Regions from separate parts of the Streptomyces sp. NPDC054872 genome, predicted to be linked through region 1. Evidence: riboswitches for the same ligand, from Rfam matches in the RefSeq annotation. Region 1 holds a riboswitch; the other holds the start of a gene.
The links. A riboswitch is a leader RNA that binds a small molecule or an ion and turns the genes downstream of it on or off. The one in region 1 is predicted to bind glycine.

Region 1 (4,180 bases):
CGGAGAGCTCCTGGGCGGAGGTCACGCACGGCGCGTACCCGAGGCCCTCGACCTCCATGTTCCCGTACTGCGCGTCGGGGGATCCGGCCTGGCCGTGCCAGAGCAGCATCCACACCTGGTCGGCGGCGAGCGCCCGCAGGAGCGCCTCGTAGGCGTCGTAACGCCCCGGCGTCACCTGGCGCAGCATGTGCTCGACCTGCCCGGCCGCAGCCGTGCCCGACGCACTCACCCTTAACCGCCCCTTCGCGATGACCCGCTGACCCGGTGGAACTCCGGGTCATGAAACCAGCTTAAGCGGCGATCCTGACACCGACTTGACGTACGGCACCCTCACACACGTACCTGCACATGTCCTTACACATGTCCGTGCTCGTGTCCCGGAGTCCGGCCGAAGAAGGGACGGACCCGCTCGCGCATCCAGTCGGCGACCGGGTCCTGGGCCACGTCGAGCAGCACCAGGTTCACCGGCCAGGCCACCGGGGCCTGCCCCAGGGCACGGCCCACGGCCTCCATCGGGAGCTCGCGCGCGTTGCCCTCCCAGGAGGTCAGTTCGACGCCGACGAACAGCGAGGGGTCACCGCCCTCGACGCTCGCCAGGCAGCGGCGGGCGCTCAGGACGATCCCGGTGGCCTCGAACTCGCGCGCGGTGGCGGACAGGAAGTCCACCGGGTCCTCCTGCCAGTCCGGTTCGAAGAGGCGTACGCGGCCGCCGGTCGCGGGCCCGTCCAGCGGAGTGCGCCCGGCGCGGCAGAGCTCGGCGACGGCGGGCGGCGGCAGTGGCACACCGACCGTGCCGTCCGGGTTGACCGCGATACCGAGCTGCGGGGGCAGGCCGCGCGCGAACTCCACGGCGGGCGCCACCGTGCAGCCCATGCGCCCGCCGGTGGCCTGCTGGAACTGCTGCTCGGAGCTGAAGACGGGGACGTAGGCCTGGCCGTCGATCTCCAGCGTGGGCAGGTCGAGGGTGCCGCTGTCCGGTGCCCCGCCGTTCGGCAGCGGGACCCAGACGTGGCTGCGGCCGAGCACCTCGACGATGCGGGCCCCGGCGGACGCCCGGGGCGCGCCGGGAGTGCCCAGGGATGCCGCGAGCACCTCTTCGAGTTCGTTGCCCGGCCATCCTCCGTAGGGATGGGCGTGCGCCTGCGCCGGAATGTCCATCTCTTCTAACCCCTGATCGGTCCCGCTCTGCCTGCGGCACGACCCTAACGCGGCGGGCGGCTCAGCCCCCGAAGCCGATCCCCCGCAGCACCCCGGCCGCCGCCCGGTCGAGGAGCACCGCCGAGCCGCAGCCGCGCGGCAGGTCGCCGCGCTCGGCGGCGCCGACGAGCCGGCCTACCGTCCTGCGGTGCCGCGCGAACGCGTACCGCGACACGCCGCGCCCGCGCGCGAGCTGCCCCTCTATGGCGGTGTCCGGCGGCACGTCGAGCAGCAGCAGGTGCAGGGTCGTGCCGCGCCGCGCCGCCTCGCGGGCCAGCCAGCGGCGCACCCAGGTCTGGGTGCCGCAGTCGTGCACCACGATGCCCTCACCGGAGCGCAGGGCTCTGCGCAGGCCCGCGTAGTGCGCGATGCGGACCAGCGGGCGGTACACCGCGTACGGCAGCAGGCTCGGCATGCGCCCGGCCCAGCGGTCGCGGGTGTCCTGCGAGTCGATGCGCGGGCCCGCGACGGCCCTGCGCATCAGCGTGGACTTGCCGCTGCCCGGCAGACCGGAGACGACGATCAGGTCGCCCTCGCCGAACGTCAGTCGGTGCGGGCTGTGGCCCGTCCGCTGCCGCAGGTCGCGGACGACGGCCGCCGGCAGGGGGCCGCAGCTCTCCCTGGTGGGGGCGGCGGCCTGTTTGGGCAGGGCCACCCCCGTGTTGGTCGCGTAGACGCTCGTCCTGCGCACCGTGATCGGCCTCCCCTTAGCGGTCACGTACCTGCTTCCCGCAGCTTCCCCGGCAAGTGTAAAGAGAAGGTAATGCGGGACAACAGCATTACTGGACTGGCACTGCCCTGTGACGGAGGCGCGTGCAATGATGTGCGCGCAAACTCCATACAGGCCGTTTGAATCCGCGCGGGAGAGTTCCCGGTGGCCGTCGTAGGACGCACCGGGGCGCCGAAGGAGCAAGTCCCTCCCTTGAATCTCTCAGGCCCCGTACCGCGCGGGCGAGGCACATCTGAAAAGCGGGCCGCCTGTGCGGCTCCACCCAAGGTGCAAGTCATGACCCTCATACGTACGGGTCGTGGTGAACCTCTCAGGTTCCGATGACAGATGGGGAGGATCGACCTCGCCCGTCATGCCCCTGGGAGTTCCACGAATGAGCACTGCCCCCCGTCTGACCGCACTCGATGCCGTGCATCGTGCGCTCGGCGCGACCATGACCGACTTCGCGGGCTGGGACATGCCGCTGCGGTACGCGAGCGAGCGTGACGAGCACAACGCCGTGCGCACCAAGGCCGGTCTCTTCGACCTCTCCCACATGGGCGAGATCACGGTTTCCGGGCCCGAGGCCGTGGACCTCCTGAACTTCGCGCTCGTCGGCAACATCGGCTCCATCGGTGTCGGCCGCGCCCGCTACACGATGATCTGTGCCGAGGACGGCGGGATCCTGGACGACCTGATCGTCTACCGGCTCGGCGAGACCGAGGCCCCCGAGTACATGGTGGTCGCCAACGCCTCGAACGCACAGGTCGTGCTCGACGCGCTCACCGCCCGCGCCGAGGGCTTCGACGCCGAGGTCCGCGACGACCGCGACGCTTACGCGCTGCTCGCCGTCCAGGGCCCCGAGTCCCCCGCCATCCTGAAGTCCCTCACGGACGCCGACCTGGACGGCCTGAAGTACTACGCGGGGCTGCCCGGCACGGTCGCGGGCGTGCCCGCGCTCATCGCCCGCACGGGCTACACCGGCGAGGACGGCTTCGAGCTGTTCGTCGCCCCCGGTGACGCGGAGAAGCTGTGGGGCGCGCTGATGGAGGCGGGCACGCCCGTCGGCATGGTCCCGGCCGGCCTCTCCTGCCGCGACACGCTCCGCCTGGAGGCGGGCATGCCGCTGTACGGGCACGAGCTGACCGCGGAGCTGACGCCCTTCGACGCGGGCCTTGGCCGGGTCGTCAAGTTCGAGAAGACCTCGCAGTCCGACACCTTCGTGGGGCGCGCGGCGCTCGCGGCCGCCGCCGAGCGCGCCGAGGCCGCTCCCCCGCGCAAGCTGGTCGGTCTGGTCGCCGAGGGCCGCCGGGTCCCGCGCGCGGGCTTCTCGGTGGTCTCCGACGGCAAGGTCATCGGCGAGGTCACCTCGGGTGCCCCGTCCCCGACACTGGGCAAGCCGATCGCCATCGCGTACGTCGACGCGGCGCACGCCGCCCCCGGCACCGAGGGCGTGGGCGTGGACATCCGGGGCACGCACGAGCCGTACGAGGTCGTGGCGCTGCCGTTCTACAAGCGCCAGAAGTGACACCCCGCACAACAGCCTCGTCCATCAGCACTCCCCCGCGTACAGGAGAATTCAGGTCATGAGCAACCCCCAGCAGCTGCGTTACAGCAAGGAGCACGAGTGGCTCTCGGCCACCGAGGACGGTGTGGCGACGGTCGGCATCACGGAGCACGCGGCCAACGCGCTCGGTGACGTCGTCTACGCCGACCTGCCCGAGGCCGGTGCCGCGGTGACCGCGGGCGAGACGTGCGGCGAGCTCGAGTCGACCAAGTCGGTCAGCGACCTGTACTCGCCGGTGACCGGCGAGGTCGTCGAGTCGAACCAGGACGTCGTCGACGACCCGTCGAAGGTCAACTCCGCCCCGTTCGAGGGTGGTTGGCTCTTCAAGGTACGGATCTCGGAGGAGCCGAAGGACCTGCTCTCCGCGGACGAGTACACCGAGTTCTCCGGCAGCTGAAGCCCCCCGAAGACCCTTAGGGACCACCTGATGTCGCTTCTCAACACCCCTCTCCACGAGCTGGACCCGGACGTCGCCGCCGCCGTCGACGCCGAGCTCCACCGTCAGCAGTCCACCCTGGAAATGATCGCCTCGGAGAACTTCGCTCCGGTCGCCGTCATGGAGGCCCAGGGCACGGTCCTCACCAACAAGTACGCCGAGGGCTACCCCGGCCGCCGTTACTACGGCGGCTGCGAGCACGTCGACGTCACCGAGCAGATCGCGATCGACCGGATCAAGGACCTGTTCGGCGCCGAGTACGCCAACGTCC
Region 2 (4,180 bases), on a different contig from region 1:
AGCCGCTCAGCCTGGATGAGGCCTTCGTCGACCTGGAGGCGGGCGGGGTGGCCGACGACCGGGCGTCCGCGCTGGAGGTGGGCGAGCGGCTGCGCGCGGACATCAAGGCGGTGACGGGGCTCGCGGGTTCGGTGGGGCTCGCCGCGTCCAAGATGCTGGCGAAGATCGCCTCGGAGGAGGCCAAGCCCGACGGGCTGCGGCTGATAGTGCCGGGCACCGAGCGGGACCTGCTCGCGCCGATGCCGGTGCGGACCCTGCCCGGCGTCGGTCCTGCCACCGGGGATCATCTGCGGCGGGGCGGGATCACGACCGTGGGGGAGATCGCGGAGGCGGGCGAGGACGAGCTCGTACGGCTCCTCGGGAAGTCGCACGGCAGCGCGCTGTACGCGATGGCCCTTGCGCGGGACGAGCGGCCCGTGGTGGCGGAGCGGGAATCCAAGTCGGTCAGCGTCGAGGACACGTACGACGTGGACATTCATGACCGGGTTCGGGTCAGGGGCGAGGTCGCGCGGCTCGCCGAGCGGTGTGTGGAGCGGCTGCGGGCCGCCGGGCACTCGGGGCGGACCATCGTCCTGAAGGTGCGGCGGTTCGACTTCTCGACGCTGACGCGCTCCGAGACGCTGCGCGGGCCCACGGACGACCCCGGGGTGGTGCGTGAGGCCGCCGCGCGGCTCCTGGAGTCCGTGGACACCACCGGAGGCGTGCGGCTCCTCGGGGTGGGCGTCACGGGGCTCGCGGACTACACGCAGGAGGATCTCTTCGCGCAAGCGCAGGCCCAGGCGCAGGCCGAGGCCCGGGCCGAGGCCGCGGAGGCCCTGGAGACGCAGCAGGAGGCGGAGGAGGAGCGGGCCGGGGAGCCCGCGGCGCAGTCCGTGGCCGAGACGGTGGCGGAGCCGGCCGTTCCGGCCGAGCGGCGGTGGGCGGCCGGCCACGATGTGCGGCATGCCGAGTACGGGCACGGGTGGGTGCAGGGCAGCGGCCTGGGGCGGGTCACGGTGCGCTTCGAGACGCCCGAGTCGTCGGCGCCGGGCCGGGTGCGGACGTTCCGTACGGATGATCCGGCGCTCGAGCCCGCGGAGCCGTTGCCCCTGGTGGCGACTCCCGAGGCGGTGGAGCCGTCGTGACGCCGGTGGTGCCTGCCCACCGGGGTCACCTGCGCTGCCGCGCGGGCGTCAGGGCTTCTCCCGGCCTGCGATGTTGCCGAAGTCCTTGTCCGGCGGTGGCGTGGACGGCGGGGGCGTGATGTCCAGGCCGTAGTGGTGGTAGAGCTGCAGTTCCTGTTCGGGGGAGAGGTGGCGGCCCACACCGAAATCGGGGGCGTCCTTGATCAGTGAGCGCTCGAAGGGGATGTGCAGGGTGCCGTCGCTCCTGAGCTCGCTCGGTTCCAGGGGGACGAAGGTGTCCCGGCTGAACAGGCCCGTGCGTATGGCCGCCCACTCCGGGGCTCCGGTGGCGTCGTCGAGATAGACCTCGTCGATCGTGCCGATCTTGGCCCCGTTCCGGTCGAACGCCTTCCGGCCGATCAAATTGCGCGGATCGATGTCGGTCTGCACGGGCCCTCCAACTGGTCGAGGCATGTCGAAGTGGGGCGTAACTCATCCTCGTTCGTTCGCAATCACTACGAAAGAGCACTTCGGGGCAGGCGGCCACTCGAGGGAACGGCCATGGTCCTCGCTGGTAGGCTGGCGCTTGGCTGCTGACCCCGTGCGGGAGAGCTCTCCGGTCGAGACACACCGGAGGCGCCGAAGGAGCAACTCCTCCCCGGAATCTCTCAGGCCCCTGTACCGCACGGACGAGGTCACTCTGGAAAGTAGGGCGGGCGTCGGGCGGGCACGTCCGGTCCCCTTCCTCACCGACGGTGAAAGCCGGTACGACGCCTCTCGCGGGGCACGGACCGGTGAAACTCTCAGGTTGAGATGACAGAGGGGGAGGCCGTCCGGGTACCCGCGCCGTGGTGCCCCTCGCAGGTCGCGTCAGACCAGGAGGCCTCCGCAATGACCGCCACACCTCGTATCCCGCTCTCCCAGCTCGAACAGGGCATCCCCTTCGAGCAGCGGCACATCGGTCCCGATGTGGAAGCACGGGCCAAGATGCTCGCGCAGGTCGGGTACGGCTCGCTCGACGAGCTGACCGCGGCCGCCGTGCCGGATGTGATCAAGAACGCCGAGGCGCTGAACCTGCCCGGGGCGCGCACCGAGGCCGAGGTGCTCGCCGAGCTGCGCTCCCTCGCCGACCGTAACCAGGTCCTCGATTCCATGATCGGACTCGGTTACTACGGGACCTTCACGCCGCCGGTGATCCTGCGGAACGTGATGGAGAACCCGGCGTGGTACACCGCTTACACGCCGTACCAGCCCGAGATCTCCCAGGGTCGCCTGGAGGCGCTGCTCAACTTCCAGACCGTCGTCGCCGAGCTGACGGGGCTGCCCACCTCCGGTGCGTCGCTGCTCGACGAGGGAACCGCCGCCGCCGAGGCCATGGCGCTCTCGCGGCGCATGGGCAAGGTCAAGGACGGTGTCTTCCTCGTGGACGCCGACGCGCTGCCGCAGACCATCGCCGTGATCCAGACCCGCGCCGAGCCGACCGGGGTCGAGGTCGTCGTCGCCGATCTGAGCGAGGGCATCCCGGCCGAGGTCGCCGAGCGCGGTGTCGTCGGCGTCCTGATCCAGTACCCCGGCGCCTCCGGTGCCGTACGTGACATAAAGCCGCTCATCGAGCAGGCGCACGAGCTCGGTGCCATCGTCTCCGTCGCCGCCGACCTCCTTGCCCTGACGCTGCTCACCTCGCCCGGTGAGCTCGGTGCCGACATCGCCGTCGGAACGACGCAGCGCTTCGGCGTCCCGATGGGCTTCGGCGGCCCGCACGCCGGTTACATGGCGGTGCGCGAGAAGTTCGCGCGCAGCCTGCCGGGGCGGCTCGTCGGTGTCTCCGTGGACGCGGACGGCAACAAGGCCTACCGGCTCGCGCTGCAGACCCGTGAGCAGCACATCCGCCGCGAGAAGGCCACCAGCAACATCTGTACCGCTCAGGTGCTGCTCGCCGTGATGGCCGGAATGTACGCGGTCTACCACGGGCCCGAGGGCCTCAAGGCGATCGCGCGGCGTACCCACCGCTACGCGACCGTGCTCGCCGCGGGGCTCACCGCCGGCGGGGTCGAGGTCGTGCACGGCGCGTACTTCGACACGCTGACCGTGCGGGTGCCCGGCAGGGCCGAGGCGCTCGTCGCCGCGGCCCGTGAGGGTGGCGTCAACATCCACCAGGTCGACGCCGACCATGTCTCGCTGGCCTGCGACGAGACCACCACGCGCAAGCAACTGACCGCGATCTGGGGTGCGTTCGGGGTCGAGGGCGACGTCGAGGCGCTCGACGCGGAGACCGCGGACTCGCTCCCCGCGGGGCTGCTGCGCGGCGACGAGTACCTCACGCATCCCGTCTTCCACCAGTACCGCTCCGAGACCGCCATGCTGCGCTACCTGCGCAAGCTGGCCGACCGCGACTACGCGCTCGACCGCGGCATGATCCCGCTGGGCTCCTGCACCATGAAGCTCAACGCGACCACCGAGATGGAGCCGGTCACCTGGCCCGAGTTCGGGCAGCTGCACCCCTTCGCGCCCGCCCAGCAGGCGCAGGGCTATCTGACGCTCATCCGTGAGCTGGAGGAGCGGCTCGCCGAGGTCACCGGGTACGACAAGGTCTCGCTCCAGCCCAACGCCGGTTCGCAGGGCGAGCTGGCCGGACTGCTCGCCGTGCGCGGCTACCACCGCGCCAACGGCGACGACCAGCGCACCGTCTGCCTCATCCCGTCCTCCGCGCACGGCACCAACGCCGCGAGCGCCGTGATGGCCGGCATGAAGGTCGTCGTCGTGAAGACCAGCGACGACGGCGAGATCGACGTCGACGACCTGCGCGCCAAGATCGAGAAGCACCGCGACGAGCTGTCCGTGCTGATGATCACCTACCCGTCCACGCACGGTGTGTTCGAGGAGCACGTCGCCGACATCTGCGCCCAGGTGCACGAGGCGGGCGGCCAGGTCTACGTCGACGGGGCGAACCTCAACGCCCTGGTGGGCCTCGCCCAGCCCGGCATGTTCGGCGGCGACGTCTCGCACCTGAACCTGCACAAGACCTTCTGCATCCCGCACGGCGGCGGTGGCCCCGGCGTCGGCCCGGTCGGCGTGCG

Region 2: it holds a riboswitch for glycine, as region 1 does, so the genes downstream of both, gcvP (aminomethyl-transferring glycine dehydrogenase) here and gcvT (glycine cleavage system aminomethyltransferase GcvT) in region 1, are expected to answer to the same signal.

Annotation. Positions count from the first base shown of each region.
Region 1 is NZ_JBSGYY010000046.1:43,154-47,333, reverse strand. Features, by position in the region: gene ACWGIH_RS37515 (enhanced serine sensitivity protein SseB C-terminal domain-containing protein) at 1-229, opposite strand, end outside; gene ACWGIH_RS37510 (enhanced serine sensitivity protein SseB) at 355-1,158, opposite strand; gene ACWGIH_RS37505 (AAA family ATPase) at 1,220-1,894, opposite strand; glycine riboswitch at 2,048-2,153, shown strand; glycine riboswitch at 2,154-2,264, shown strand; gene gcvT (glycine cleavage system aminomethyltransferase GcvT) at 2,301-3,434, shown strand; gene gcvH (glycine cleavage system protein GcvH) at 3,493-3,870, shown strand; gene glyA (serine hydroxymethyltransferase) at 3,901-4,180, shown strand, end outside.
Region 2 is NZ_JBSGYY010000027.1:9,180-13,359, forward strand. Features, by position in the region: gene ACWGIH_RS28420 (DNA polymerase IV) at 1-1,124, shown strand, start outside; gene ACWGIH_RS28425 (PRC-barrel domain-containing protein) at 1,173-1,553, opposite strand; glycine riboswitch at 1,698-1,797, shown strand; gene gcvP (aminomethyl-transferring glycine dehydrogenase) at 1,995-4,180, shown strand, end outside.